One region of the uncultured Enterovirga sp. genome, then DNA from elsewhere that is predicted to be linked to it. Evidence: predicted binding sites of a transcription regulator. Region 1 holds the regulator's gene; the other holds the start of a gene.
What was found. The regulator HrcA, encoded in region 1, represses chaperone genes, less so after heat shock. The targets are predictions, from matches to a motif close to GTTAGCACTCNCNNNNNGNGAGTGCTAAC.

Region 1 (14,882 bases):
TCGCTCGACGTGAAGTTCCAGCCCGTGACGACCTGGCCGCTACCCATCGGCACATTCTTGAACACCGTGAAGGCCGTGTTCACGGCCGCCCGCGAGGCAGGCGCCGCACCGGCGCCGAGCTGGGCTTCCGTCGGCCGGGGGACCTCGGCCGCCGGCTTCGGCTGGGCGAGCGCGACCAGCGCGTCGGGGTCGAGCTTCACGCTGCCTTCGGTCTTGAGCGTGAGGCCGGAGAGGGCCTGGGCGACGGCGTTCGCGACCTGCTCGGCTTGGATCACCGGCTGACGGGCGTAGGTCCAGCCGTAGAGCGCCGCCCCGATCCCGACCCCGATCATGGCGCAGATGAGCGAGAACCCGGCGAGGCGCAGGAACGCGGCCTTGGCGTTCAGGATCCGGGCTTCGGACTTGATCCGCGCATTGACCGCGTTCGCGAGGACCCGATTCTCCTTGGTGGCCGGGAGCTCCACGGCTCAGCGTCCCGTCTCGACGACCCGCAGCGGCGCTGCGGCGACGGGAGCGGCGGGGGACGGCTGTGCCGCCGGCGGGGCAGTAGCCGCGGCCGGGCGGGCCCGTTCGATCGTGGCGTTCGCCGTACGCTCGGCCTCGTCGCGGGCCTGCCGGATCAGCTCCTCGGCGAAGGGTTCGAGGATGAAGGAGCCTGCGCTTTCGTCCAGCACCACGTCGTCCTCCTCGCGCACCCGCTCCACGGAGGTCAGGGCGAGGAGCGTCGCCGCGACGGAGGCGCCGACCGCCGGGATGAAGACGAAGAAGAACAGGAAGGTATGGATTTCCTTGTCGGTGACCTGGCCCGGATCCTTGAAGAACACCATGGCCGTGAAGCTGTGCAGTTGCGAGCGCATCACGGCGTCCCGGTAGGCGACCTCGGCCTCGCTGAGCGAGCGGTCGACCGCCGTGCGGTCGAGCTTCGCGCGTTCCGCCCGTGCCGCGTCGAGCCGCTCCGATCCGTCGGCGCGGTCGCGGACGGCACCCGTCAGGCTCGCCTTCATGGCGTCGGTGCGCGGGTCGGTATTGCAGCGGGTGCCGGTGACGCGCCGCCCGTCGCGGGTCGTCGTCGAGGTCCGGAAGCACTTTTGGGCCGGCAGGGCGCCGAGTTCCGTGTTGCCGTCCTTCAGGCGCCGCTCGGCCTCGCCGAGCTGCTGCGTGCGCTGAGTCACGACCGCGTCGGCATCCGCGATCTTGCGGTCGAGGGTCGCCCGCTCGTTTCGGGCGTCGCCCAGTCGCTCCTGGGCTTTCACCGCCTCGGTCAGACGGGGCCGGAACATGATCTCGCCAAGTTGCGAGATCGACTTGATGGTCACGGCCGCGGCCCCGATCACCCCGATCGCCGCGATGATGCGGAGGGCGACGGAGGATTGCGTCCGGATCGACACGGCGAGTGGAACGCGGCTGAACTCGATCACCGCGTAGGCGATGGGAGCCAGCATCATCATCCAGAAGGCGGTCGGGTCGGCGCCGCCATACATGCTGGCGAACAGCCAGGCTCCGGCGAGCGAGGTCGCGACGATGATGCCCTCGATCACGAAGGCGAGGACGAGACGCTTGACCGAGATCGTGTAGCCGCGTTCCATGTCGGCAGCGCGCCGCTCCGCCCTGCGGGCGGCGCGTGGATCAGGCATATCGAAATGGACGGCGTCCGCCATGCGGCCTCGTTCGGTCTCCGGCCGGCTCCCGGTAACCGGACCTCGACGCCCGACCTTAACCGATCGGGAACCAGCTATTCAACGCCCGGCCCGAAGACGTCGGGTCGCAGGCAAAAACTCTGCCAGCGCCGGCGGAAGCCGCCATGCCTGCCTCTTGTCTGAGGGCCGCCTCCCGCCCATCATGACCGTTCTGCAACGGGGCACATCCGTAGCCAGGAGAGACGATGAACGAGGGCGAAACGGGAGAGACGTTGCGCAGCGACCGGATCGTTCCGTTTCCGGGTGCCGCGCCATCGCCTCAGGTGACGTTCAGCCGAGACGAACTCCGGGCCATCCTGAACCTCTACGGCCGGCGCGTGGCCGAGGGGGAGTGGCGCGACTATGCGATCGACTTCGCCCGCGACCGGGCCGTCTTCGCCGTCTACCGCCGGACCTCGGAATCGCCGCTCTACCGAATCATCAAGGACCCGAAACTCGCCCGCCGCCAGGGCGCCTACGCCGTCGAGACGACGTCCGGCCTCGTGCTGAAGCGTGGCCATGACCTCGCCCGCGTTCTTCAGGCCATCGACAAGCCGGTGAAGCTCGTCACCAACTAGGGCCACCATCCGTTCACGCTGAAGCGTCATGCGTCCTTCGATGCCCCCGCTTCGCGGGGCACATCAGGATGAGGACGTGGTGGATGCTCCCAACTTTCTCATCCTGAAGTGCGAGCCGGAGCCGAGCCTCGAAGCACGCACGACTCCCAGACGAAAAAAGCCCCGGCTTGCGCCGGGGCTTCGCGACCGAGCCGAGGCTCGAACGTTCTTAGTTGTTCCGGTTGCCCATGAAGGCGAGCAGGAACTGGAACATGTTGATGAAGTCGAGATAGAGCGTCAGGGCGCCGTAGACCGAAGCCTTGCCGGCAGCTTCCGTGTCGTAGTTTCCGTAGAGATACATCTCCTTCAGCTTCTGGGTATCGTAGGCGGTGAGGCCCGCGAAGATCAGAACGCCGATCGCCGAGATGGCGAATTGCATCGCCGGCGACTGCAGGAAGATGTTGACGAGCGAGGCCAGGATGAGGCCGATCAGCCCCATCATCAGGAACGTGCCCATTCCCGACAGGCTGCGCTGGGTGGTGTAGCCGAAGAGGCTAAGCCCGCCGAAGGCGGCCGCCGTCACGAAGAAGGTCTGCGTGACCGAGGCGCCCGTATAGCGCAGGAGGATCGTCGAGAGCGAGGCACCCATCACCGCCGCGAAGGCGAAGAAGGTGAGCCGAGCCGTCGCCGCCGACATCTTTTCCATCCGGAAGGAGAAGAAGAAGATGAAGGCGAGCGGGGCCAAAGCCACCACCCACATCAGCGGCGAGCCATACAGCATCTTGCCGAAGGCGGTGACATATTGCCCGTTCATCCGGGCCACGGCCTGGTTGGCATCGGTCGTCACGGCGAGCTTGTTCACGCCGAGCGCGACCAGGGCCGAGATGGCGAGGCCCAGGACCATGTTGTTGTAGACACCCAACATGAAGGTGCGCAGACCCTGGTCGACCTCGGCGGTGCTGCGAGCGTAGCCGGCGCCGAAACCGGTCTGGTTCTGTTGAAACGGTTGCATGGGAGTCGTCCTCTGGATGGCTCTCAGCGTGCTTGTCGATACGAGGGATCACGCGCCCCTCTGACGCCGGACATCCGGCGCCACAGGAATATGGAGGGAACCGCGGTTCCTCACAAGGGGCCTCGCCGTCTGCGCTGGCGGAAGGGGTTAAAGGCTTCGGAGATAGGGGGCCGGCTTTTGACCCAACACCCTCCAGGTGCCGAGGAGGCCGAGCCCGACCGCAACGACGACTGCGAGCAGGGCCGAGACGACGCTGCTGCCGAGATCCAGCGTGAAGCCGAGCTGCATCGTCCGGGTCACCACGGCATAGGCGGCAAGCGAGCCGGCCACGAGCCCGATCGCGGCCGTTGCGAGGCCGAGCGCGCCGTATTCCACCAGGTAGGCGGCCAGGAGCCGACCCCGCGTCGCGCCGAGCGTCTTCAGAACGACCGCGTCGTAGAGCCTCGCCCGCTGCCCGGCCGCGAGCGCGCCTGCGAGGACGAGAAGGCTCGCCAGCAGCGCGACCGACGAGGCGGCCCGGATCGCGAAGACGAGCTGGGCCACGACGGCGTTCACGGCCTCGAGGGCGTCCTTGACCCGGACGCTGGTCACGGCCGGGAAGCCGCGGGCCACGTCGCGCAGGAGGCGCGGTTCGATCGCCGGATCGGCCCCGGCCGGAAGGGTCACGGTCATCAGCTCCGTATGCGGAGCACCCCCGAAGCTCTGGGGCGAGAACACGAGCACGAAGCCGATCCCGATTCGACGCCAGTCGATCCGACGAAGGTTGGCGATGGTCGCCGTCAGGTTGCGGCCGAGCACATTCACGGTGATCGTGTCGCCGACATTCAGCCCGAGCCCGCGCGCGATCTCCGCATCCAGCGAGACGAGAGGCGCGCCGGCGACGTCCGGCGCCCACCAGGCGCCCTCGACCACGGTCGAGCCTTCCGGGATCGCGGCCGCGTAGGTGATGCCGCGATCGCCGTCCAGCACCCAGGCGGCATTCGGCGCGGCCTGCGTCTCGGCCACCGGGCGCCCGTTCAGCGCCGTGATCCGGCCCCGCATCATCGGCGTCGCTTCGATCGCGCCCCCGGGCGCCGCCCGGCCGAGAAAGGCGCGGAACTCGGACGCGTCCGCGCTCGGGACGTCCACGAAGAAGAAGTTGGGCGCCCGCTCCGGGAGAGTGCGGCCGATCTCGCGCCGCAGGTTGCCGTCGATCCCGGCGAGGGTCACGAGCAGGGTGATGCCGAGACCGAGCGAGAGGACGAGCGACGGCGTCAGCGCGCCGGGCCGATGCAGATTCGCGATGGCGAGCCGCAGGAAAGGCTGCCGCGCATGGGGCAACACCCGGGCGAGCCGCATGATCCCGACAGCCGCGAGACGCAGGATCAGATAGGCTCCGCCGGCCGCCGCAACGAAGGCCAAAGCCACGCGCCGGTCATAGGCGGCCACGACGGCGAGCCCGACGAGCGCGGCCCCGCACAGGATGGCAGCCGCCAGATAGGCGGCGGGCGGGCGGTGCGGGTCGGGCGCGACCCTGTCGCGAAACAGGCCCGAGACCGGAACGCCATGCGCCCGGCCGAGGGGGCCGAGCGAGAAGGCGAGCGCCGTCAGGAGGCCGTAGAGCAGCGCGAGCCCGAGATCCTTCGGCGAGACCACAGCCTCGATCGGGATCGGCAGGGCGGACCGGAAGGCGCCCGCGATCGCGAACGGGATGGCCGCCCCGACGGCGAGCCCGATCGCGACGCCGACGGCAGCGATCATCATGACCTGTGCCAGATAGATCGCGACCACCTGCCGGCCGGTCGCGCCGAGGCTCTTCAGGATTCCGATCGGGACGCGCTTGCGATCGACGAAGGCCGCGGCGGCATTCGCGACCCCGACGCCGCCGACGAGGAGCGCCGTCAGTCCGACGAGGGTCAGGAATTGCGTGAATCGCTCGATATTGCGGCTGAAGCGCGGGTCGGCGTTGTCGCGGGTGCGGATCTCCCAGCCTGCGCCCCCCTCCGGGAGCTGGGCTTTCAGCGCCTCGAGGACGCGACCGGGCCGGCCGTCCTCTTCCTCCGTGGCGGTCGCGGGCGGGATCAGCAGGCGATAGGTCCAGCGGACGAGGCTGCCCGGCTGGACGAGGCCGGTCGCCCGGAGCGCCGCATCCGACATGAGTAGGCGCGGGCCGAAGCCGATCCCGGCCGCGATCTTGTCGGGTTCGGAGACGAGCCTGGCCCGGAGCTCGAACGGGGTCGATCCGATCGTCACCCGTGCCCCGACCGGCAGCGCGAGCCGGTCGAACAAGGCCGAATCGACGACGGCGCCGAACACGCCGTCCTTCTCGGCCAGAAGTCCGGACAGCTCGCCCGCAGGCTCGGTCTTCACTGCCCCGACGGTCGGGTAGCCTGAACCGACCGCCTTCACCTCGACCAAAGCCGCGCCGGCCTCGGGACCGGCGGAGGCCATCGCCCTCAGCGTCGCGACGGGCGACACCCGGCCCTGGCCCGACATGATTCGGAGCTCCTCGGGGCTCGCCTCGCGCTGCACCACGGAGAGCGCGACGTCGCCGCCGAGGATCGTCCGGCCCTGGCTCGAGATGCCCTCGACGAGCGAGCGCGCGACGGACGCCACGCCCGAGATCGCCGCGACGCCGAGCGCGATGCAGGCGATGAAGATCGCGAAGCCCCGCAGGCCCGCCCGCATCTCGCGAAGCGCGAGACGGAGGACCAGCGGGGAGCCAGGCGCGCGCGGGGTCGAGGCGGCCGGCAGGGTGCCGTGCATCAGCGGACCGCCGCTGTGTCGGCCGCGACCACCCGTCCCGCCCGAAGGTGGACGGTGCGGTCGCAGCGCTCGGCCAACGTCGCGTCGTGGGTGACCAGGACGAGCGTCGTGCCGCGCTCGCGCTTGATCCGGAACAGGAGGTCGACCACGGCGCCGCCCGTGCCTTCGTCGAGATTGCCGGTCGGCTCGTCCGCGACCACGATCGCGGGGTCCGGCGCCAGCGCTCTCGCGATCGCGACGCGCTGCTGCTCGCCGCCGGACAGCTGGGCCGGGTAATGGTGCAGGCGGGCGCCGAGTCCGACCCCGGCAAGTTCCGTCTCGGCCCGCGCGAAGGCGCCGCTTCGTCCCGCGAGTTCGAGCGGGAGCGCCACATTCTCCAGCGCCGTCATCGTTGGGACGAGATGGAAGGACTGGAAGACGATGCCGATGCGCCGGCCCCGGACACGGGCGAGGGCATCCTCGGACAGCCCCGTGAGGTCCTCCCCGTCGAGCATCACCCGCCCGCGATCGGGCCGCTCCAGCCCCGCCATCACCATGAGCAGCGTCGACTTGCCCGACCCAGATGGCCCGACGAGGCCCACGGCCTCCCCGGTCGAGACCGCGAGGCTGATCCCCTGCAGCACATGGACGCGCGCGGCGCCGTCACCCAAGGAGAGGTCGACATCCTCGAGCGAGATGATCTTGCCCGTCATGCGAATGAACCCAATCTCACGGCCGAGATGATGCAGAGGTGGACGGCATGGCGGGAACCCGGCGCGGCGGCTCATATGGGACAGGGCGAGCGCATGTCCAACGCGTCTGCGGCATCCTGGCCGTCGTCCTCGTGGCTGCCTTAGCCGCGGTGACCGGCTCCGCAAGAGCCGCGCCGGGCGAGCCCCTGAAGCTCGTCGCGCTCGGCGATAGCCTGACGGCCGGCTACAATCTCCCGGAGAGCGCGGCCTTCCCGACCGTACTCGAAGCCGCGCTCCGGGCGCGCGGCCATGCGGTCACGATCACGAATGCCGGCGTCTCGGGCGACACCGCGTCCGGCGGTCTCGCGCGGCTCGACTGGTCCGTGCCGGACGGAACCGATGGGGTGATCGTCGAACTCGGCGCGAACGACATGCTGCGCGGCACCGATCCCGAGGTCACCCGAAAGGCGCTCGAGACCATCGTGTCACGCCTCAAGGCCCGCAACATCCCCGTCCTGCTCGCCGGCATGTATGCGGCCCGCAATCTCGGTCCCGACTTCGTGCGGCGATTCGACTCGATCTATCCGGACCTCGCGGGCAAATACGGCCTGGTGCTCTATCCGTTCTTCCTCGACGGCGTCTCGGGGGAAGCCCGGATGACGCTGCCCGACGGGCTCCATCCCTCGGCCGAGGGCGTGCGCCGGATCGCCGAGCGCATCCTGCCGTCCGTCGAGACCTTTCTCACCCGGCTCGGCCGCTGAGGCCCGGCGCGCAGCCTCTTTTCTGGGCGGACACGCCAGGCGATCGACAGGGGCCGGACCGACTGGCCAGCCCTCGCATCGGGCCGCTTTCGCACTGCGTGGGGCCGTGCGCGAGGCAGATGCCGAAACGATGGGCCGTCGCTCCTCCGTCATGATGGCCGGTTAGGCGCAGAACCCATTGTCGCAAGGCGGGCGTTCGATATATACGCGCGCCCCATAATCCGCCTCGAAGCGGAGACATGGCTGAGGGGCCAAGTGATGCCGAAGATGGCGGAAAACGGCTACCACCCGGACGACGACGAACCCTTCATGGGGGATCGTCAGCGGGACTATTTCAAGTGCAAGCTCGCGGCCTGGAAGGGCGATATCCTGAAGGAGTCCCAGGGCACGCTGTCCACGCTCCAGACGGAGAACCCGAACCATCCCGACTTCGCCGACCGGGCCTCGTCGGAGACGGACCGGGCGATCGAGCTCCGGGCCCGCGACCGCCAGCGCAAGCTGATTTCGAAGATCGACCAGGCGATCTCGCGAATCAACGAGGGCACCTACGGCTATTGCGAGGAGACCGGCGAGCCGATCTCGCTCCGGCGGCTGGAGGCCCGGCCCATCGCGACGCTCTCGATCGAGGCGCAGGAAAGGCACGAGCGCAAGGAGCGCGTCCACCGGGACGACTGATCCCGAACGGCCGTCGCTGACGATGCTGCAGAGGCGGCCGAGCTACCTGCAGGGCAGCGGGACGGAATAGGTCAGGCGGCGGCGGCCATCGGCGGAGCGGCGTCGGCGCGATCCTGATCGAGACGAAGCAGCGCCGAACGGAGCGCCGCGAAGCAATCGGGATCGATCGCGGTCCCGATGTCGCCCTCCATGATCGCGAGCGCCTTGGACACCGGCATCGCGGCCCGGTAGGGCCGCTCGGCCGTGAGCGCATCGAAGATGTCGGCGGTCGTGATGATGCGGGTCTCAAGGCAGATCTCCGCCCCGCCGATCCCCTTCGGGTAGCCCTTGCCGTCGAGCCGTTCGTGATGCGCGCCCGCCATGCGGGCGAGTTCGTCGAAGGCCGAGATGCGCGACAGGATCGTCTCGGTGAGAGCGGAATGCTGGCGCATCGCGACCCATTCTTCCGCGTCGAGCTTGCCGGGCTTGTCCAGGATGGCGTTCGAGACGCCGAGCTTGCCGATGTCGTGCAGGAGCGCGCCCCGCTTCAGCCAGCGACGATGGTCGGGCGGGAGGCCCATCGTCTCGGCGATCAGGTCGGTGAAGAGGGCGACCCGCGCCGAATGGCCACTCGTGAACGGGCTCTTCGAATCGACGACCTGGGCGAAGGCCGCCGCGATGTCGTCGAGATGGTCCTCGTCGATCAGCCGAACATGCTGGGCCGGCTCGAGCGCGAACAGGGCGGTCGCGAGGTCCGGTTGCTCCAGCGTCGACCAGAAGCTCTCGTCCCGCGAGACCGTCATGAAAGCCGCGACCACGGCCGGATCGAACCAGGTCCCCGAGCGGCGGCGGATCTCGGCCGTCACCGCGTCACGCCCTCCGGTCTGCCAGAACACGTCCGCGACCTGCGCGACGAGAGCCAGCCGGGCATAGATCGGAATGGCGGTGCCGGAGAGTCCGAGGGGCCGTCCGCCCCCGTTCCAATGCTCGTCGAGCGCCTGGATTCCCAGGGCGACGGGTTCGCCGAACCGCAATTGCCGTGCGATGTCCGCGCCGCGATGGCACCGCGTCTCAATCAACTCCTGGGCGATCTGGCCGCCATTCTGGACGATGTTGACGATCGCCCGAAAACGTTCCGCGAGCCCTGCCCGCAACCCGGTATGGGCGAAGACGAAGCGAAGCACCTGAGGCAGGCTATCGCCGACCGTCTTGAAGTCGCGTTTGAAGCCGACGTCGTCTGCGAGGTACAACTCGCAGATCCGGGCCGCGTTGCTGGAACAGCCGAGGTCCTTCAGGAGAATGCAGTAATACAGCTCCCAGAGCTGGTCCTCCGCGAGGCCGAGTTCCCGGCCGAGCTGCATGCCGATCCAGCAGGATCGCACGCAGTGTCCGGCGGGCTGGCCCTCCGTCATGTCGAGGGCGTGGCTCAGCGCGCCGAGCAGTTCGGAGAGGCGAAGGTCCGGCGTCGCGTAGCGGCTCGGCGATGGCGCCGGGATTGCCGGGTCCGATGGGATCGACATGGGAAGTCCGAACCGGTCGGCCTGGACCGGCTCTCGACCATGCGGGCCAGGGCTTAATCCTTCGCGAAGGATCCGCTCAGCTTCGCGGATCCCGACTCGACGGCGGCGGTTCCATGCGAGGATCGAGACACGCGCGCGCCAGGGCCAGAAACGCCCTCGCCCGATGCGACAGCGCGCGCGGCTCCGCCGTGTCCCAGTCGATGCCGTGCTTCTCGTCGGCGCTCATCTCGCCGAAGGTTCGGCTCTCCCCGTCGGGTTGGAACATCGGGTCGTAGCCGAAACCCTGCCGGCCCCGGGGCGGGACGACCTGGCCGTGGACCCTGCCCTCGAACAAGGCCTCCTCCCCGTCCGGCCAGGCGATCACGAGCGCGGAGACGAAATGAGCCCGCCTCCGTTCGGGGTCGGTGGCGGCGCCCCGGATGGCGAGTTCACGCTCGACCCGCGCCATTGCGGCCTCGAAATCGGCGGGCTTGCCGGCCCAGCGCGCCGAGAAGAGCCCCGGCGCACCATCGAGCGCCTCGACGGCGATGCCGGAATCATCGGCAAAGGCCGGCAGCCCCGTGGCGCGCGCGGCCGCCCGCGCCTTGATGGCGGCATTTTCGGCATACATCGTCCCGGTCTCGTCCGGTTCGGCGAGGCCGAGCTCGCGGGCCGAGACCGCCTCGATGCCGAAGGGGGCGAGGAGCCCCTTCATCTCGGCAAGCTTGCCGGCATTGTGGGTCGCGATGACGACCCGGCCCTCGAGCCGACGGCCGGCCGTCACGCCGCGACCACCGCCTTCTGAAGAGCGACCAGTTCGCTCACCCCGGATTTCGCGAGCCGGAGGAGGCCGATGAACTCCTCCTCGGAGAACGGCTTGCCTTCGGCCGTGCCCTGGATTTCGACGATGCCGCCCGCGCCGGTCATGACGAAATTCGCATCCGTCTCGGCCGCGGAATCCTCGGCGTAGTCGAGATCGAGCACGGGCTTGCCCTGATGGATGCCGCAGGAGATCGCGGCGACGTGGTCGCGCAGCGGATCGACCGAGATGATCGAGCGCGTCCGCATCCAGGCGAGGCAATCGTGGAGCGCCACCCAGGCGCCCGTGATCGACGCCGTGCGGGTGCCGCCATCCGCCTGCAGGACGTCGCAATCCACCGTGATCTGGCGCTCGCCGAGAGCCGGCAGGTTCACGACGGCGCGGAGCGAGCGCCCGATCAGGCGCTGGATCTCCTGGGTTCGGCCGGACGGCTTGCCGGAGGTCACCTCGCGGCGTGTGCGCTCATGGGTGGCGCGCGGCAGCATGGAATATTCGGCCGTGACCCAGCCCCGGCCGGAGCCGCGGAGCCAAGGCGGGCCGCGCTCCTCGAGCGAGGCCGTGCAGAGCACGCGCGTGTGGCCGAAGGAGACGAGGCAGGAGCCCTCGGCATAGCGTGCGACGCCGCGCTCGAGCGTTACCGGGCGCAATTCGTCGGGTCTGCGGTTCGAGGGCCGAGTCATGCCGTTCCCGTGATGTGGAGGCGCGCTGTGTAGAATCCGCGGCCGGGCGCGGCAAGCCGACCCTTGCGGAGCGCGGGGCGAGGCGGCAGATAGTTTTTCCCACCCGAGGCGACCGGCCGTCATGAACATGCCGATCTCTCCCGGCTCGCAGCAATTCCGGCAGCTGGCCGAACTGAACGACCGTTCCCGCGAGATCTTCCGGCAGATCGTCGAAAGCTATCTGGCGACCGGCGAGCCGACCGGTTCGAAGACGCTCGCCCGCATCCTGCCGATGACGCTCTCGTCGGCCTCGATCCGCAACGTGATGGCGGAGCTCGAAGAGGCCGGCCTCATCTTCGCGCCCCATACCAGCGCCGGCCGGCTGCCGACGCAGCAGGGCCTGCGCTTCTTCGTCGACGCGCTCCTCGAGATCGGGGACGTCACCCAGGACGAGCGCGAGCGGGTCGAGACGCAGATGCGCGTCGCGGCCTCCCGCCAGACTTTCGAGGGTGCGCTCGCGGAGGCCTCCGTCATGCTGTCCGGCCTCTCGCGCGGCGCGGGCGTCGTCGTGACCACGAAATCCAATGCGCGTCTGCGGCAGATCGAGTTCGTGCAGCTCGATGCGGCGCGCGCCCTCGTGGTGCTCGTCTCCGAAGACGGCTCGGTCGAGAACCGCCTCCTCGACCTGCCGGCCGGAATGCCGGCCTCGGCCCTGGTCGAGGCGTCGAACTTCCTGAATGCCCGGATCATCGGCCGGACGCTCGAAGAGGTCCGGGACGAGGTTGCGGGCCGCCGGGCCGAGATGGAGCGCGAGCTCGACGCGATCACCGGGCGGCTCGTCGAGAGCGGCCTCGCGCTGAGCGTCGGCAGTTCCGAGACGCGACACCTCATCGTACGGGGCCAGGCGAACCTGCTCGAGGACCTTCGGGCCGCAGAGGACCTGGAGCGCATGCGGCTTCTCTTCGGCGATCTCGAGACGCAGACGGACGTGATCGACCTCCTGACCCGGGCCGAAGACGGCGAAGGCGTCCGCATCTTCATCGGCTCCGAGAATCGCCTGTTCTCGATGTCCGGCTCCTCGGTGATCGCGGCGCCGTTCCGGGACAGCCAGCAGCGCGTCGTGGGCGCGGTCGGCGTGATCGGCCCGACCCGGCTGAACTATGCCCGCATCGTCCCGATGGTGGATTTCACGGCCCGCGTGGTGTCGCGGCTTCTGGATCCGAGCCGGCGCTGAGAGTCAGCCCGCCTGGTCGGGCTTCGGATCGGGTGATCAGCCCTGTGTCGCTCTCCGGACATGTCCGCCGATCCGTTTGGGACCTGCCGGTCGGCGGACGACCGGCCGGACACGTCACTCGTCGCAGGCGCGGGGAAGATAGCCGGCCGGTTCGGCTGAGGCGTCTTGCCCAGGGGACGATCCCGGTCCATCGGTCGCGTGCGGCCGACGCGGCCCGCCGTACCGACCGGGACACGCCCATGACCACCTTCGATCTGGCCAAAGCCACGTTCGAGTCCTTCGCGCCGCGCAAGGATGACGTCTTCGACCTCCAGGGCTCGTCGGGCAACCTGGCGCTTCGGCTGGCCGACGTGCAGCGGCTCGGCCCGACCCCCCGGGCCGGGGGCGCGTTCTCGCTGGTCTTCCTGGGTGATCCGGGCCCCTTCCTGCCCCAGGCGACCTACCCGCTGTCCCACCCGGAACTCGGCGTGATGGAGATGTTCATCGTCCCCCTGGGACCGCAGGGGGACGGCAATGCCTACGAGGCCGTCTTCGCCTGAGGCGGGCTCCAGCCGAGGAGGTGATAAACGCCCTTGTCCTCCTCCAGCACGAAGCCGAGACGCCGGTAGAGCCGCATCGCCGGATTGAAGGTCTCGACATGGATCGAGACCGCCTTTCCGGCCGCCGCCGCCTCGTCCTGCAGATCGAGCAGCAGCTTTTCCCCGAGCCCGCGGCCGCGATGCTCCGGCAGCAGCGTGATGTCGATGATGCGATGCTGGCTGGGCCAGCGCTCGAGATAGAGACGGCCGATCGGCTCCGGCCCCTCCATGATCACGAGCCACTCGGCATCGGAGTAATGCGTCTGGTAATGCGCGTGCTGCGCCTGGAATTGCATGCGGACGAAGGCGCGCTTGCGTGCCTCGGGCCAATCCACCCGCGTCAGTTCGTCGGCTCGCGTCGAGGCATAGACGCGTTCGAGAAACGGCAGATCGGCTTCCTCGATAGGCCGGAAGACGAGACCGGCTTCGGCCGCCCGCGCCCAATCTCGCAAGCCGGAATCGAGGATCATGGCGGCGACGCCGCGAGCTGCTTCCGCATGGGCCGCTAGGACGCGCCCTCGACGACCAGCGTCGTGCCGTCCGCCCGAACCACGCGAACCGAGCTGCCGGCCGCCATCTCGGGTCCGACCACGCGCCACACGGTGTCGTCGACCCGGATGCGGCCCTCGCCGGCCGTGATCGGCCGATCGAGCAGGAAAGTGCGGCCGACCAGGGATTCGACGCGCCGGTTCAGCTTCGGGTCGCCCGGGATGTCGTCGCCCGTCTGCCGGGTCAGCCGCCGTCCCGCCGCTACGGCAAGGCCGGACAAAGCCGCGAAGCCGAGGAGGTTGCCCTGCCAGGGCAGGTCGAAGGCCCAATCGGCGAGGCCGGTCAGGATCGCTGCGATCCCGAACCAGACCAGGAAAATGCCCGGCGACAGGGTTTCGAGCCCGATCAGCACGAGCCCGACGATCAGCCATGCCCAGGGCCCGAGTGCGATGAACGACGCCATGGCTCAGCTCTCCGGGACCGACCCGTCGGAATTCGCCGGCCTGGTGGTCGGCGGCAGGGACCGGGACGTGCGGGCGAGGTGCGGCTCGCTCGTCGAGCCGGGATCGGTCCCGAACACGGAGCGGGTGATCTCGGCGATACCGCCCAGCGTGCCCGCGATGGACGCCATCTCGATCGGCACGATCACGACCCTCTGGTTCGGGGCGGTGGCGATGGCCTTGATGGCCTCGACATACTTTTCCGCCACCAGGAAGTTCGCGGCCGCGAGGTCGCCGCGCGAGATCGCGTCCGACACCATCGCGGTGGCCTTGGCTTCGGCCTCGGCCTGACGCTCGCGCGCCTCCGCATCCCGGAATGCCGCCTCCTTGCGGCCCTCGGCGGCGAGGATCTGCGATTCCTTGGCGCCCTGCGCCTTCAGCACCGCCGCCTGTCGCAAACCTTCCGCCTCGAGGACGGCCGCACGCTTCTCGCGCTCGGCCTTCATCTGCCGGGCCATCGAGCCGGCGAGGTCGGCCGGAGGCAGGATGTCCTTGATCTCGACGCGGGTCACCTTGACGCCCCAGGGCGAGGCGGCCGCGTCCATGACCTGGAGGAGCTTCTCGTTGATCTCGTCGCGATGCGACAGGAGCTGGTCGAGGTCCATGGACCCGACCACGGTGCGGATGTTCGTCATGGTGAGGACGAGCAGCGCCTGGTTCAGGTTGGTGATCTCGTAGGCGGCCCGGGCCGCGTCCAGGACCTGGTAGAAGGCGGCCGCGTCGATCGTGACGCCGGCATTGTCGCGGGTGAAGGCCTCCTGGGACGGGATGTCGAGCACCTGCTCCATGATGTTCACCTTGTGGCCGATGCGGTCCACATAGGGAACGATCAGGCCGAGCCCGGCGCCGAGCGAGCGCGAATAGCGGCCGAACCGCTCGACCGTGTAGACATAGCCCTGCGGGATGGTCCGGACGCCGGCCGCGATCGTGACGATCACGAGGACCACGACCACGATCGCGAAGATGTTGTAACCCATCGAAACCTCCGGGGACCGCGCCCGCCGGCCCATCCGCGACCGCGATCCTA
Region 2 (14,882 bases), on a different contig from region 1:
GTCGCGCGGCCGCCGATCTCGGCGAGAGATGTGCCGGAGAGCTCGGCCTCCAGCGTCTCGCCGGCGACGCGACCCCGAAGCGTGACCCGTGGTGGTCCCGTCCCGGCGAGCGTGGCCCTCAGCGCAAGCGGGACGGAACTCCGCACGGAGAGGCCGAGCAGGGCGAGGAAACGCGAGGCATCGTCGGCACTGACCTCGCCCGAGCCGGCCTCGATGGTGTCGTCATCGGGACCGAGCCGAACAGGCTCCGCCGAGGCAAGGCGCAGTCCCGCGACGTCTCCGGTCAGCGCGAGCGCGAGCCGCCCATCGTCGGCGCGGCGCCCGGACAGATCGAGGCTCGCCCGGCGGGCCGGACCTTCGGATTTCGGGCGGCCGAACCAGCTCTCGTCACGATCGGCCGACGCCCGCACCCGGATCTCGCGGACGAGACCGCCCGCCGAGAGGGTTTCGGCCGCAAAAGGTCCCCCGGCCATCCGGCCGTCCAGCCGTGTCCGCAAGGCCGGCGTGGGAGAGCCGGCCAGGATCGCCCGCTCCGCCGCGACCCCGAGATCGACGGCGCCATCCCGCACCGCCTCAGGGAGGAGCCGCACCAGACCTCCGAGCCAGGCTCGCCCGAACAGGTCCACGAGCGGGGCAGCGTGCGGGGCCTTGAGCCGGCCCTCGATGCGGCCCGACCCGTCCGGCGAAATCCGGCCGGACAGCTGTGCTTCCGCCCCGGCCAGGCCACGGACGTCCAGGCCCTCGACCAGGATCGACGACCCCTCGGTCGCGATCCGGCCGGAGATGTGGCCGCCCCGGGCTGTGCCATAGGCCACGTTGCGGGCATCCAGCGTGAGGCCGAGATCCAGGTCCCGGGCGGCATCGAAGACGAGCGCTCCGTCCGGCAGCGCCGCGACGTCGAGGCCCGACAGGGCGAGTTGCCCGTCGATCCGCGCCCGGCCACCGACCTCTGCCGCGCTGTGCCGAACAGTTCCCGAAATCGTCGTCTCGCCAAGAGACAGCCGAAGATTGCGGAGCGACAGCACCGGATCAGCCAAGGTCACGTCGGCGGAGGCCTGGAGGGCTGGGCCGTCGAGCAGAGCCGTGAGGGCACCGAGGCCGAGTCCGCTGAGGAAGCGACCGAAACGGTTGCTGTCCTCCGCCCGGATGGCGACGCTGCCGCTTCCGCTCGGCGCCAATCCCAGGGTGAATTCGCCGGAGGCCTGGAGAGTCGATCGTCCTGGCCCGGCCGTCTCGAGGTTCGGGATCGTTACCCGATCGCCCTCGGCGACGGCCCGGAGCGCGAGTTTCTGCAGCTCCTCGTCGCCGCCGACCGCGACGCTGTCGAGCCTGAGCGACAGATCGAGCGGCAAGGCTGCCGACCCGAGCCGCCATTCGGTGAAGCCGGTGGCGGGCGCGGTCCCGTATGTCGCGCCGAAGGCGGCGAGATCGAACCTTCGACCACCGAGTGCCAGCGTGAGCCGGGGTTCGTCGACCCGGTAGCTGCCCGTCCCGCTCGCCCGGAAGGCGGCTGCGCCCTCCCCTGCCTCGACGGTCACGTTGTCGAATTCGACCATCCGGCCGGCGGCCTTCAGGACAGCCTGCGCCTGCACGGCGAGCCGGGGTGTTCCAGGAACGGGCGGAGGCGACGATGGCGAGGTGATTCGCCCGGTGCCGGCAAACCGGGGAATCAGCGCGTCGGCGGCGCCGGGAACGAGTTCGAGCCGACCGTCCACGTCGAAACGCGGCAGGGTGCCGCCACCGCCCCGCAGCTTCAGCGGCGCGGAGGCGTCCGCCGCGACCTCGCCCAGCGTCAGCTCGAACGGAATGGCCTCCGAGGTTCCTTCGAGCCGCCATGGACCTGCAAGCGAGGTCGCCTGGATCCGCACGCCTTCGGCATAAGCCTGGTCGGTACGGCCGCTCTCCGGGTCGAAGGTGGTCAGGAGGAATTGCTGGACGGCGAGGTTCTCGAAGGCCCAGGCCCGGCGCTCCTCGACCCCCGAGAAGAGCCTGCGGGGCACGCGCCAATCTCCGCGCGCGCCGGTCGGGAGCTTGAACTCGGCTCGCCCGATCCGCGTATCCAGGAACCGGACCTCGCCGGCGAGGAGCGGCGTCAGGGCGATCTCGGCCTTGACATACGAGGCGTCGAGCGTGGCGTCCCCCGGCCCATCCGAGCCGATCCGGAGTCGATGGATCCGGATGCGCGGGACCGGCAAAAGCCGGATGTCGAGCGCGCCCGCCGTCCGGACCTCCTGGCCCACGGCCCGGGCGATCGCCCCATCGACGAGCGCGCGATGCGCGGGCCAGTCGACGAGGGGAGGCACGGCCAGCACGGCCACCAGCACGAGGATCAGGAGCCCGGCCAGGATCGTCAGGATATCGCGCAAAGGCGGTGGTCTCTCCGGTCCCGGATCTCCGCGCCGCTCAGGCGACGATCTTGCCGGGATTCATGATGTTGTCCGGATCGATCGAGCGCTTCAGGAGCCGCATGAATTCGAGGGCGGGTCCGCCATGCTCGGCCTCGAGATATTTCATCTTGCCCTGCCCGACGCCGTGCTCGCCCGTGCAGGTGCCGCCCATCAGCATGGCTCGCTCGACGAGCCGGTGCATGAAGCCTTCCGCAAGCTCAACCTCGGCGGGATCGTCCATCGCGACGAGCGGCATGACGTGGAAATTGCCGTCCCCGACATGACCTGCGATCGGCGCGATCAGCCCGGTCCGCTCGATATCGGCCTTGGTCTCGGCCAGGCATTCTGCCAGGCGCGAGATCGGCACGCAGACGTCGCTCGCGACGCCGCGCGCCCCGGGCCGGAGCCCGAGAGAAGCCCAATAGGCGTCGTGCCGGGCCTGCCACAGGCGGGTCCGGTCCTCGGCCTTGGTGGTCCATTCGAAGCCGGTGCCGCCATATTCGACGGCGATCTCGCCGAACCGCTCGGCCTGTTCGCGAACGCCGGCATCGGTGCCGTGGAACTCGAAGAGGAGCAGTGGCGTCTCAGGCAGCGTCAGCTTGGAATAGGCGTTCACGGCCCGAATCTGGACCTCGTCCAGGAGTTCGATCCGGGCCACCGGCAGGCCGGACTGGATCGTCGTGATGACCGCGTCGCAGGCCTCCTTGAGCGACGAAAAGGAGCAGATGCCGGCCGAGATCGCCTCGGGAATTCCGTGAAGCTTCAAGGTGATCTCGGTCACGATGCCGAGCGTGCCCTCCGAGCCGACGAAGAGGCGGGTGAGATCGTAGCCGGCCGAGCTCTTGCGGGCGCGGCTTCCGGTCCGGACGATCTCGCCCGCCGGCGTCACGACGGTGAGGGCCAGCACGTTGTCCTTCATCGTGCCGTAGCGGACGGCATTGGTGCCCGAAGCCCGGGTCGCGGCCATGCCGCCGATCGAGGCATCGGCGCCGGGGTCGATCGGGAAGAAGAGGCCCGTCGCACGCAGGTGCTCGTTCAGCTCCTTCCGGGTGACGCCGGGCTCGACCACGCAGTCGAGATCCTCCTGATGCACGGCGATGACCCGCTTCATCAGGCTGGTGTCGACCGAGACGCCGCCGAACGGCGCATTGAGGTGACCCTCCAGCGACGTTCCCGTGCCGAAGGGGATGACGGGCACCCGCTCGGCCGCGCAGAGGCGGACGATCTCGGCCACCTCCTCCGTCGTCTGCGGCAGGACCACGAGGTCCGGTGGCTGATTCGGAAGCCAGGTCGTCGTGTGACCGTGCTGCTCCCGAACGGCGCGGCTCGTCACGACCCGGTTTCCGTAGCGCCGCGTCAGCGCCAAGGTCAGGCGGGCGATCGTATCCGCGTCGGGGCGTCGAGACCCGCTCATGGTGGCGGCGAGAGACGGTTTCACGGCGGAGAGAACGGACATCGGGTGACCCGCATCGGAACCCGAGAGGGCGGGTTCTATCGCGGCGAACCATAGCAGACGTGGCACGGCCGCAACATGGGCGCTCCCCCTCTAGCCAAGATAACCTTGATACTGCCGACCCTTGGCGCGAGCGCCCGCTTTGTGCCTTATGGGCAACCGCAACGGGGAGACGCCAGGTGAGCGAGGGAGCAGGTCCGCCGGTCTTCGTCTTCGCGCCGTTCGTCTCGTCGACGATGCGGGTCGAGCCCGGCTGGATCGACTATAACGGCCACATGAACATGGCCTATTACCTCGTGCTCTTCGACCGGGCGATCGACGAGGCGCTGGCGGTCGCGGGGCTCGGGCCGGATTACCTGGACAGCCGGGGCTGCTCCTACTTCACGGCCGAGATCCACACGCTCTACCGGCGCGAGCTCTCGCTCGACGACGAGGTGCGCGTGACGATGCAGCTCATCGATCACGACGAGAAGCGCATCCATGCCTATCTCGAAATCCGCCAGCATCATGAGGGCTGGGTGGCTGCGAGTTGCGAGAAGCTCTTCCTCCATGTCGGCATGACGGACCGCCGAGTCTGCCCCTTCCCGCCCGACATCCTGGCCAATCTCGGGGCGATCAAGACGGCCCATGGCCGCCTCCCCCGGCCCGAAGCGCTGGGCCGGAATGTGAGCCTCCGGGCGCCGCGGCCGAGGGACCGGTCACCGGCCGAGACGTCGAGCACCCACCACTAGGGCGGGTGCTGTCCTCGTCGGTCCCGGGACGTGACGGCCCTCGGACACCTTGCGCCAGCTCCGCCCGGTAAGCCTTCCATCACCCTTCCGGGCTAGGGTCTCCCGAGCACCGAGGATGGCCCACATGGCAAGGGACCGCGCTGATCCGGGCAATCCCGCCGCGCTCGACGAGAAGATCCTCGAGCAGGGCCGCGCGTGGTTTGCCGAGATCCGGGAGAGCCACCGGGAGGACGACGAGACGGCCCGACGCGCCAAGGCGTCGAGGGATGCCGGCGACGGATCCGTGCTCGATTGGTCGTCCAGCGGAGACGGCGGGGACTGACACATTCCGGCGCTCACCGGGCGCCACAGGACGAGCATGAAAGCCATGTCGATGGACACACAACACTTGCTCCGCAAACCCGCCCTCAGGCGCGCCGTGCTGGGCGGCCTCTTCGGGCTTTTCGCCTGGACCGGCAATGTCGCGGCGGAACCGGTTCCGGCATTGCGCGAGGGCATGCTCTACGCCTCGGCCCGCGGCACACTGATCGCCAAGGGCTTCCAGCCCGTCCCGTCCGGAAACCGGGACGACGCACGCTGCAGCGCAGGCCGGCAGGATGTCTGCAACGCTTATCCGGAGACGGTCTCCTGTTCCGGAACGGGCGCTGCCACCTGCCGCTTCATCTTCACGGGGAAAGGCGGCGCCACCCTGACCGTCTTGGCGGACGGCGACGATGTGGGCCACCTCAAGGTGGTCACGAGCCGGCGCTCCTCCGAGAAGGACGCGAAGTGGCAGCGGGCTGGCCGCTAAGGCCTGCCCGTCCGACGCTCGATCCGGAAGGCCAGAACGGCTTGTCGTTGATCGCGATCTCGACCGATCCGGCGAATATCGGTCGGATCCCGCGTCGATCGCCGGAAGATGGCCCAAGCTCGAACCCATAGAAAAAGGCGCTGCGCGGGAGCGCAACGCCTTCTGAGCGTAGCAGAGCCGCCGGAGGCGGCCCTTCGAATTAGCGCGAGTAGAACTCGATGACGAGGTTCGGTTCCATCTGGACCGGATAGGGCACCTCGCTCAGCGTCGGGATGCGGGTCATCCGGGCCGTCATCTTGGCGTGGTCCACCTCGATGTAATCCGGCACGTCGCGCTCGGCGAGCTGGCTCGCGACCACGACGATCTCGAGCTGCTTCGAGCTGTCCTTCAGCTCGATCGCGTCGCCCGGCTTCACGAGGAAGCTCGGAATGTTCACGCGCCGACCATTCACCTTGATGTGGCCGTGGTTGACGAACTGGCGCGCCGCGAAGGGGGTCGGCACGAATTTCGAGCGGTAGATCACGGCGTCGAGGCGGCGCTCCAGCAGACCGACAAGGTTCTCGCTCGAGTCGCCCTTCATCCGGATCGCCTCGCCGTAGTAGCGGCGGAACTGCTTTTCGGTGATCGAGGCGTAATAGCCCTTGAGCTTCTGCTTGGCACGCAGCTGCGTGCCGAAGTCGGACATCTTGCCCTTGCGGCGCTGGCCATGCTGGCCGGGGCCGTATTCGCGGCGATTGACGGGGCTCTTCGGGCGGCCCCAGATATTCTGGCCCATACGGCGGTCGAGCTTGTGCTTCGCCGTGACTCTCTTCGTCATTCGCTGTCCCTCATGATCGCCGGATGGCGAGGAACGCGCCCTCCTCTCCCGTCCGGCCTGGACCGGGGGGCGACAGAGCCGGGCTTCGAAGCCGGCTCACGGGTGCGTGAAACGAGACACGCGGCCGTCGGGCCGCGTGTCTCACCGGCTCCCTAGACGCGCCACGACCTCAGGTCAAGGTCGAGGCCGCCCGCCCCGCGGGCGCAGAGCTCAATGCGGAACGGGTTCGGCCAGGGGATGGATGCCGGTCCGCGTCTCGTCGAGGCCGCGGGCGGCCAGCGCGTGCCGCAGCGCCGGGGTCAGGTTGCCGGGACCGGTGAAGAGCAGCATCGTGCTCGGACCGTCCTGCCGGGACAACGAGGCGTCGGGCGGTGCTTCGCCCAGGATCGCCGTGACGCGCCTCGCGATCGCCGGAGCGGGATCGATCCAGGTCACCGGCCAGGGCGCGACCGCCCGCAGCCGCTCCAGCAAAAGCGGGTAATGCGTGCAGGCGAGCACCACGACATCGGTGCGACGTCCCTCCCCGTCCCGGAAACAGGGCGCGATCTCGGCCCGGATGACGCTGTCCGGCGCGGGCTCGCCCGCGAATTCGGCTTCGGCCAAGGCCGCCAGCCGCGTCGAGCCGACGAGATCCACCTGGCACGAGCCCGCATAGGCCGCGACGAGGCCGCGCGTGTAGTCGCGCCGGACGGTGCCGGGGGTCGCCAGCACGGCGATCCTCCCGGTGCGGGACAAGGCCACGGCCGGCTTCACGGCCGGGACGGTTCCGACGAAGGGCACGTTGAAACGGGATCGAAGCACCGGCAAAACCAGGGTCGAGATCGTGTTGCAGGCGATGACGACGAGGTCTGGCCGGTGCTGCCGCAGCAGCCCCTCGACGACCGCGACGACACGGGTGGTGAGCGGGCCCTCCGACCAATCCCCATAGGGGAAGGCGGCATCGTCTGCTGCGTAGACCACATTCGCGTCCGGCCGCGCGCGGGCGACCTCGCGCAGCACGGTGAGGCCGCCGAGACCGGAGTCGATGAGCAGGATCGTCGGCCGGGTCACGGGCATCGGCGCCGGAGGCCGGACGGTTCCGGCGAGAAGGTCGATCAGCATCAGCAGACACGCCACCAAGGGAAGTGGCGATCCTGCACGTGTCGGGTAAACGAGCCTTAAGCGAAACCGCCCTGGGGGCTCAATGCCGCACGGACCCGGACAGGAGGTTGATGACGAGCACCCCGGCGACGATCAGGCCGATTCCGGCAAGCGCCGGCCCGTCGAGCCTCTCTCCGAAGGCGAGCCAGCCGACGAGCGAGATCAATACGATGCCGACCCCCGACCAGATCGCGTAGATGACCCCGACCGGCACGCTTCGCATCGCGAGCGACATCATCCAAAAGGCGAGCGCATATCCGACGATCGTCGCGATCGTCGGCCAGAGACGGGTCAAGCCGTCGGAGGCCTTGAGGGCGGTGGTCGCCGCCACTTCGGCCAGGATCGCGACCGCGAGCGCGAGGAGGCTCGTCGGGCTCACCCGACGCCCAGCGCGCGATGCACCTCGTCCGCCGCGCGAAAGCCCTCGAGCGTAGCGCCCCCGGCGGTCATGGCCCCTCCCGCCGCGCTGGCCTCGCCCGCGAGCCACAGCCTCTCGCCGATCGGCTGCCTGAGAGCGAGCCGGGCCCCGGCCCCTCCGGGCCGTGCGATCGAGTAGGAACCTTGGGCGAAGGGGTCGGCCCACCAGCCCGCGAGCACGCCGCCCGTCACCCCGCGCGCCATCTCGGCCCCATAGACCACGCCCAACCGCTCGCTCGCATGGGCGACGGCCTCCCGCTCGCCCGCCTCGCAGAGCCGACGGGCGGCGTCGCCGCCGAGATGAGCCACGACGAGATCAGGCCCGCCGGCTCGCACGTCGAAATTGATCAGACCGCTCCCGCCGCCGAGGTCCAGGACTTCGGGAAGATCTCCGGCGGCAGGTTGGGCCAGCCGCAACGCGATCTTGGTATAGGCCCCCATCCCGAGACCATCGAGAGCCGTCAGCGTCGTCCCGGGCAAGGCCGGCCGGAAGCGGAGCGAGCCGGAGCGCAACATCCCGACCGAGACCGTGACGATGGCGGATCTCGCGCGCACGGTTCCACTCGGCGTGGCGACGCTGACGCCCGGACCAGACCAGTCGATCAGACGGGCGGGCTCGTTCAGCCGGACCGGAAGGCCGGCCCCGTAGCGCAGGAGCAGGGTGCCGTAGCCGCCCGGGACCTCGAGATCGTCGCCGGACCAGAGCTGACCGTAATCGGCCCCGGAGACGCGTTCGGGTTCTTCGCCGAGCGAGAGCAGGGTCAGCCCGGCAGCGGCCCCCCGCGCGTCGGTGTCGGCCGGACCGGCGATCTCCGCGATCGACCGGTCAGGTCCGGTGATCCCCCGCTCCAGCACATCGTTCAGTCGGGTAAAAGCCTGCCGCCGGCTGGAGCGCTCGTCGGCCGAGAGCGGCCGCCCCTCGTCAAGCACCGCGAAGCCGCCCGGGCTGCCGCTTTCGTCACCCCGGGTTTCGAGCCCCAGTTCCGCCGCAAGCCGGCGCCAGGGATTGCGCTCGGCCCAATGAATGTAGCGCGCACCGGCCTCGAAGGGCTGGCCGAGACGCAGATCGGTATGGACCCGCCCGCCGAGGCGGTCCCGAGCCTCCAACACGATCACGCTGCGGCCAAGAGAGAGAAGGTGTTTCGCGGCCGCCAATCCGGCCGCGCCGCCCCCGATCACGACGACATCGACGTCAGTGCCTGCGGCGGCACGGCCGGCGAGCGCCGGGGCAAGCACCGAGAGGGCCGGTCCGGCCAGGACGGCGCGTCGAGAAATCCGATTCATGGTCGGCAAGTGGGGAGCGCCGTCGCAACTCCCAAGATGTGCCCGCGTCCTGTTTCGAGCCCAGAGAGTCCGGTCAGCGAGCCTGCCGGGTCTCGCGCCGACGGACGACGGGCTGCTTGCTCTGGATCGGCGCCGGTCCGACGGCGCGGGTCGGCGGCGCGGATGCAACGGTCTCGCCGCTCTTCGGTGTCTCCGCGATCAATCGCCTCACGGGCCAGCTGTCCGTCCAGCGGCCCATGTCGAGGAAGCTCGGGTCGGAGCGGAGCAGGGTCAGGTCGCCTCCGCCGACCGCCGCGGCGGCCAGGATGTCGAAGCTACGCCAATAGGCGAGATAATCGAGCGTATCGGTGACGTTTCGCTGCAGCTGGCCGAGCAGGACCGTCTGCTCGCCCGTGAGCACGGAATCGGCCGACCATCTCGGACGCGCCGTGCGCGGCGCCTTCGGATCGATGGGCGGCTCGGGCGCAAGCTTGATCGTGGAGGAATCGTAGCCGTCCTTGGCCGAACCGGCCGAGGCCAGCGTCGCGGTCAGGGCCGGGAAACCATGGTCGTCGGAGAAGGAGCGCATGAACAGCTTGCGGCTGGCCGGCACGTTCGTCGTCTCGCGGAGAATCCGGCGAGACGCCCGATCCGCCGCCTGGAACTCGCGGTCGCCGACGATCGTCGTGATCAGCGTGGCCGGATCGATCCGGGAGAGGTCGGCCAGCTGGATGCCGCGGGACTTCTCGTCGCTCGCGATACCGCCCGGCATCACGGCGAAGACGAGGCGGGGCGATGCGAGGCCCCGGTCCTGAGCGGTGGCCGCAAGGTTCAGCCCGATGGCCGCGCCAGCGGAATGGCCGATATAGAAGAGCCGCGAGCTGTCGGGCCGGGCCTGCGGATCGTCGGCGAGCGCGGCGAGCGCATCGCGGATCAGGGTCGCGGCCAGATCCGTCGCCTCGACCGGCCGGGTTCGGCCGACGGTCTGGAAGCCAGGATACAGAACGAGATTGCCGCGCCTCGCGAGCTGGTCGATCCAGCCGCCATAGACGACCGGGTTCACGGCGCCCCAGGCATGCAGGAGCACCACGACCGACCGGGGCTCCGCGGGGGCGGCTGCGAGATGATAGACATAGGTCGCAGCCCCGGTGCGGCCGATCGCGCGCTTCACCACCTCGGTCGTCGTATCGCCGGCGCTGCCCGGGCCCGTCCTGGGCTGGGCCGGAGGAGTCGCGGCCTGGGCTCCGCCGAGCACGACCGCGCCCCAGGCCACGGCAGCAAGGATCGTCTGAACGGCACGGCTGGGCATCGCTGGGGCGACCTGGTCAGTCTCGATGAATAGTCTGACGCCCGCATAGCAGCTTTGAGTCGAACGCGCGCCTAGCCTTTTCGTCTCGCCGCTCGCCCGAGCGCCCGGATGACACCGCGCCAAGTGCTGACATCCTGCGCCGTCATGCTCATCCGGTGGAACATGTCGCGCATGTTCCGGGTCATGACCGAGCGCTTGTCGGGCGGGTAGTAGCCGGTGGCGTCCAGTTCGCTCTCGATATGGTCGAACAATCCGACGACGGCCTCGCGTGACGCCGGCTCGGCCCTCGGCGCCGGATCGGGCGAGTCCGTCGCGGTTGCGGAGATCCGGGCCCATTCGTAGGCGGCGATCAGAACCGCGCCGGCGAGGTTCAGCGACGCGAAGCGTGGATCGACCGGATAGGTGAGGATCGCGTCCGCGAGCGAGATGTCGTCGTTTTCGAGCCCGGTCCGCTCGCGCCCGAACAGGATCCCGGTACGCTGTCCGGCGGCAGCCCGGCGAGCCAGATCCGTGAAGGCCGCCTCCGGCGACAGGACCCGCTTCATCTGCCCGCGCGACCGAGCCGTGGTCGCCAGGACCCAGGTGAGATCACTGACGGCCTCGGCGGTCGAGGAAAAGGCGCGCGCATCGTCGAGGATCGCGGTCGCGTTCACAGCCGGGGCGCGCGCCTCCTCGTTCGGCCAGCCCTCGCGCGGCACGACGAGGCGAAGCTCACCCAGTCCGAAATTCGCCATCCCGCGCGCCGCCATGCCGATATTCTCCGGCAGTTGCGGCTGGACCAGGATGATGACCGGAGGAGCAAGGACAGCGGCCAAGGTCAGCTTTCCGGTCCGGGTGGGGCGCGGCGTCGCCCGTGGCGAGAGAAACAAGACAGGCCCGCTTCACTCCAGCACGGGCCTGCATGAAAAAGGGCTGCCCGTGAGGGCAGCCCTTGGTCGGCGAGCCTCAGCTGGCGTCGGTTAGAAGTCCATGCCGCCCATGCCACCCATGCCGCCCATTCCGCCGCCGCCCGGCATGCCGCCGCCGGCCGGTTCTTTCTTCGGCGCTTCGGCGATCATGGCTTCCGTCGTGACGAGGAGGCCGGCCACCGAGGCCGCGCCCTGGAGCGCGGCGCGGACGACCTTCGCCGGATCGACGATGCCGGCCTGGAGCATGTCGACATACTCCTCCGTCTGCGCGTTGAAGCCATAGGTCGGCGAGGACTGACCCAGGATCCGGCCGACGACGATCGAGCCTTCGACACCCGAATTCTGCGCGATCTGACGGATCGGCGCCTCGAGGGCCTTCAGCACGATGTTGATGCCGGCCTGAACCTCGGCATTCTCGTTCTTCGGGAGCTTCTGGACGGCCGCCTTGCCGAGCAGGAGCGCGACGCCGCCGCCCGGAACGATGCCTTCTTCGACGGCTGCGCGGGTCGCGTGCAGGGCGTCGTCGACACGATCCTTCTTCTCCTTCACCTCGACCTCAGTCGAGCCGCCGACCCGGATGATGGCAACGCCACCGGCCAGCTTCGCGAGCCGCTCCTGCAGCTTCTCCTTGTCGTAGTCCGAGGTGGTCTCCTCGATCTGCGCCTTGATCTGGCCAACCCGGGCCTCGATCGCGCTCTTGTCGCCGGCGCCGTCGATGATCGTGGTGTTTTCCTTCTCGATGCGGACCCGCTTCGCGCGGCCGAGCATCTCGAGGGTCACGTTCTCGAGCTTGATGCCGAGATCTTCCGACACGGTCTGACCGGCGGTCAGGACGGCGATGTCCTCGAGCATCGCCTTGCGACGATCGCCGAAGCCCGGAGCCTTCACGGCCGCGACCTTGAGGCCGCCGCGGAGCTTGTTCACGACGAGCGTCGCGAGGGCCTCGCCCTCGATGTCCTCGGCCACGATCACGAGCGGCTTGCCGGTCTGCACCACCGCCTCGAGGACCGGAAGCAGCGCCTGGAGCGACGACAGCTTCTTCTCGTGGATGAGGATGTAGGGGTCTTCCAGCTCGGCGACCATCTTCTCGGCGTTGGTGATGAAGTAAGGCGAGAGATAGCCGCGGTCGAACTGCATGCCCTCGACGACGTCGAGCTCGGTCTCGGCGGTCTTGGCCTCCTCGACCGTGATCACGCCTTCCTTGCCGACCTTGTCCATCGCCTTGGCGATCATGTCGCCGATGTCCTTGTCGCCGTTGGCCGAGATCGTGCCGACCTGCGCGATCTCCTCCGAGGAGGCGACCTTCTTGGCCCGGGCTTCGATATCCTTGACGACGGCCGCGACCGCGAGGTCGATGCCGCGCTTCAGGTCCATCGGGTTCATGCCGGCCGCGACCGACTTCGCGCCCTCACGGACGATCGAGGCGGCGAGCACCGTCGCCGTGGTGGTGCCGTCGCCGGCCAGGTCGCTCGACTTCGAAGCGACTTCGCGCACCATCTGGGCGCCCATATTCTCGAACTTGTCGGAGAGCTCGATCTCCTTGGCGACCGTCACGCCGTCCTTGGTGATGCGCGGAGCGCCGAAGCTCTTCTCGATCACGACGTTGCGGCCCTTGGGGCCGAGGGTGACCTTGACCGCGTTGGCGAGCAGTTCGACGCCACGAAGCATCTTGTCCCGGGCGTCGGTGGAGAAGCGTACGTCTTTGGCTGACATGTGAATACCTGCAGATAAGACCTTCGCCGAGCCGTCGCGACTAGTGGCGGAGGCTCGGACACGAGATCTGGGTTGATGATGTCCTGGACAAGGCCAGGGCCGGCTCTTCGAGAACCGGCGCTCGGCCGGAAGCTCGGATAAGACCTACGGTGCGTGCGTTAGGCCGCGAGCGCCATCTTCTGGCCCTCGATGATGCCGAGGATGTCGCTCTCCTTCATGATGAGGAGATCCTCGCCGTCGATCTTCACCTCGGTGCCGGACCACTTGCCGAACAGGATGCGGTCGCCAGCCTTGACGTCGAGCGCGTTGATCTTTCCGCTTTCGTCGCGGGCGCCCGGTCCGACGGCGACGATCTCGCCCTCTTGCGGCTTTTCCTTGGCATTGTCCGGAATGATGATGCCGCCCTTGGTCTTGGCTTCACCTTCGATACGACGGACCACGACGCGGTCGTGCAGCGGACGAAATTGCATGGGAGTCTCCGGTTCGGTGTGCGGCGCCAGGAACGGCGGAGGCGGGCTCCGAGCCAGCCCGGGCGTCATCGACACCCTCGCAACTGACCCCTCACTAGCACTCGGATTCAGGGAGTGCCAGCGAAATCGTCGCGTTTCGGACGTAGCTGAGGCCATCGTGGCGCGGTAAATCCGAGCCGTACCGCCGCTTTCGCTACGCCGAATCGGCGTCGCTCCGACAATCTCCTGCGGGAAACTTTCGATGATCCGTCTCGTCGTGTCGGATGTGGACGGTACGCTGGTGCAACCGGACAAGTCCCTTGCGCCGAGCACGGTCGCGGCCGCGAACCGCCTGAGATCAGCCGGCATCCCGCTTGCCATCGTCAGCGCCCGTCCACCCCGGGGCATTGCGTGGATCGCGGACGAACTCGGGCTCGCCTTCACGGCAGGCTTCAATGGTGGAACGGTCGTGCGGCGCGACGGAACCTTGCTCGAAAGCCACCTCGTGCCGGCAGACGCCGCCCGCACGGCTCTCGACCTCCTCGTCCGGCACGGAATCGACGCCTGGCTCTTCACCGAGACCGAATGGCTCGTCGTGAACCCGACCGGATCCCATGTTCCGCACGAGCGCATGACCGTGCGGTTCGACGAGCGGGTCGTGGAGAGTTTCGAGCCCTATATCGCCCAGGCGGGCAAGATCACGGGCGTCACGGATGATGCCCCGCGTCTCGCCGCTGTCGAGGCGGAGTTGCAGGCTCTCCTGGGCCAGACCGCGAGCGCGAAGCGATCGCAATCCTATTATCTCGACGTGACCAACCAGGCGGCGAACAAGGGCAATGCCGTCCGTCTGATCGCCCGCCATGCCGGCGTGGATCCGTCCGAGGTCGCCGTTCTGGGCGACATGGCGAACGACCTGCCGATGTTCGACGTCGCCGGATTCTCGATCGCGATGGGCAACGCGTCGGCGGAGGTGAAGGCCCGGGCGAGCGCCGTGACGGATGCGAATGACGCGGATGGCTGGGCGCGGGCCGTGGATCGCTTGATCCTCGCCAGACGAACGGAATAGGAGGTCCACTCCGCCCGTGGTCCGAACGGCTCAAGAACCGCTCCTGCTCCCGTCTGCTCGCGGTGCGGGACGCGAGGGACGGATCTTGCGACCGCCGCGCTCGCCCGTGCGGCCTTTGACCTTGAGGATCGTCGGTTGAACGTCACCCAGATCACGCATCACGATCTCGACGGCTACGGCGCCGCCACCGTGGTCGGCGCCTATGTCGAGGTCGGCCGCATCGTCCATGTGCCGCGCTACGCGGATGTCGGGCCGGTCGTCGACGAGGAGCTGAAGCGTCTCGGCAAGACCGCCGAGTCCGAGATGCTGATCCTCACCGATCTCGGTCTCGAAGACGTGGCCGTCAAATTCATCCAGAGCTTCGCGGCCCTGAATCGGCGGCGTGACGAAGGCGTCCGGCATCGCCTCGTGGTGCTCGATCACCACGTCTCCTCGGTCG

Region 2: a site for HrcA is predicted at 13,492-13,520, ahead of groES (co-chaperone GroES). Genes of this name have one in related genera too.

The regions. Positions count from the first base shown of each region.
Region 1 covers NZ_CAXTAZ010000054.1:16,561-31,442, forward strand. Annotated here, with positions in the region: gene ACFE87_RS20675 (hypothetical protein) at 1-464, opposite strand, end outside; gene ACFE87_RS20680 (ATPase) at 468-1,658, opposite strand; gene ACFE87_RS20685 (DUF2794 domain-containing protein) at 1,883-2,254, shown strand; gene ACFE87_RS20690 (Bax inhibitor-1/YccA family protein) at 2,463-3,245, opposite strand; gene ACFE87_RS20695 (ABC transporter permease) at 3,393-5,990, opposite strand; gene ACFE87_RS20700 (ABC transporter ATP-binding protein) at 5,990-6,682, opposite strand; gene ACFE87_RS20705 (arylesterase) at 6,730-7,422, shown strand; gene dksA (RNA polymerase-binding protein DksA) at 7,681-8,097, shown strand; gene ACFE87_RS20715 (HD-GYP domain-containing protein) at 8,169-9,488, opposite strand; gene rdgB (RdgB/HAM1 family non-canonical purine NTP pyrophosphatase) at 9,673-10,359, opposite strand; gene rph (ribonuclease PH) at 10,356-11,075, opposite strand; gene hrcA (heat-inducible transcriptional repressor HrcA) at 11,197-12,288, shown strand; gene ACFE87_RS20735 (DUF6916 family protein) at 12,528-12,827, shown strand; gene ACFE87_RS20740 (GNAT family N-acetyltransferase) at 12,806-13,336, opposite strand; gene ACFE87_RS20745 (NfeD family protein) at 13,372-13,818, opposite strand; gene ACFE87_RS20750 (SPFH domain-containing protein) at 13,822-14,832, opposite strand.
Region 2 covers NZ_CAXTAZ010000001.1:162,554-177,435, forward strand. Annotated here, with positions in the region: gene ACFE87_RS00835 (AsmA-like C-terminal region-containing protein) at 1-2,366, opposite strand, end outside; gene ACFE87_RS00840 (FAD-binding oxidoreductase) at 2,404-3,801, opposite strand; gene ACFE87_RS00845 (thioesterase family protein) at 4,020-4,571, shown strand; gene ACFE87_RS00850 (hypothetical protein) at 4,696-4,893, shown strand; gene ACFE87_RS00855 (hypothetical protein) at 4,960-5,361, shown strand; gene rpsD (30S ribosomal protein S4) at 5,561-6,178, opposite strand; gene murI (glutamate racemase) at 6,389-7,279, opposite strand; gene ACFE87_RS00870 (SMR family transporter) at 7,359-7,697, opposite strand; gene ACFE87_RS00875 (flavin monoamine oxidase family protein) at 7,694-9,019, opposite strand; gene ACFE87_RS00880 (alpha/beta hydrolase) at 9,093-10,307, opposite strand; gene ACFE87_RS00885 (RNA methyltransferase) at 10,379-11,122, opposite strand; gene groL (chaperonin GroEL) at 11,267-12,928, opposite strand; gene groES (co-chaperone GroES) at 13,087-13,398, opposite strand; gene ACFE87_RS00900 (HAD family hydrolase) at 13,640-14,443, shown strand; gene ACFE87_RS00905 (dimethylmenaquinone methyltransferase) at 14,579-14,882, shown strand, end outside.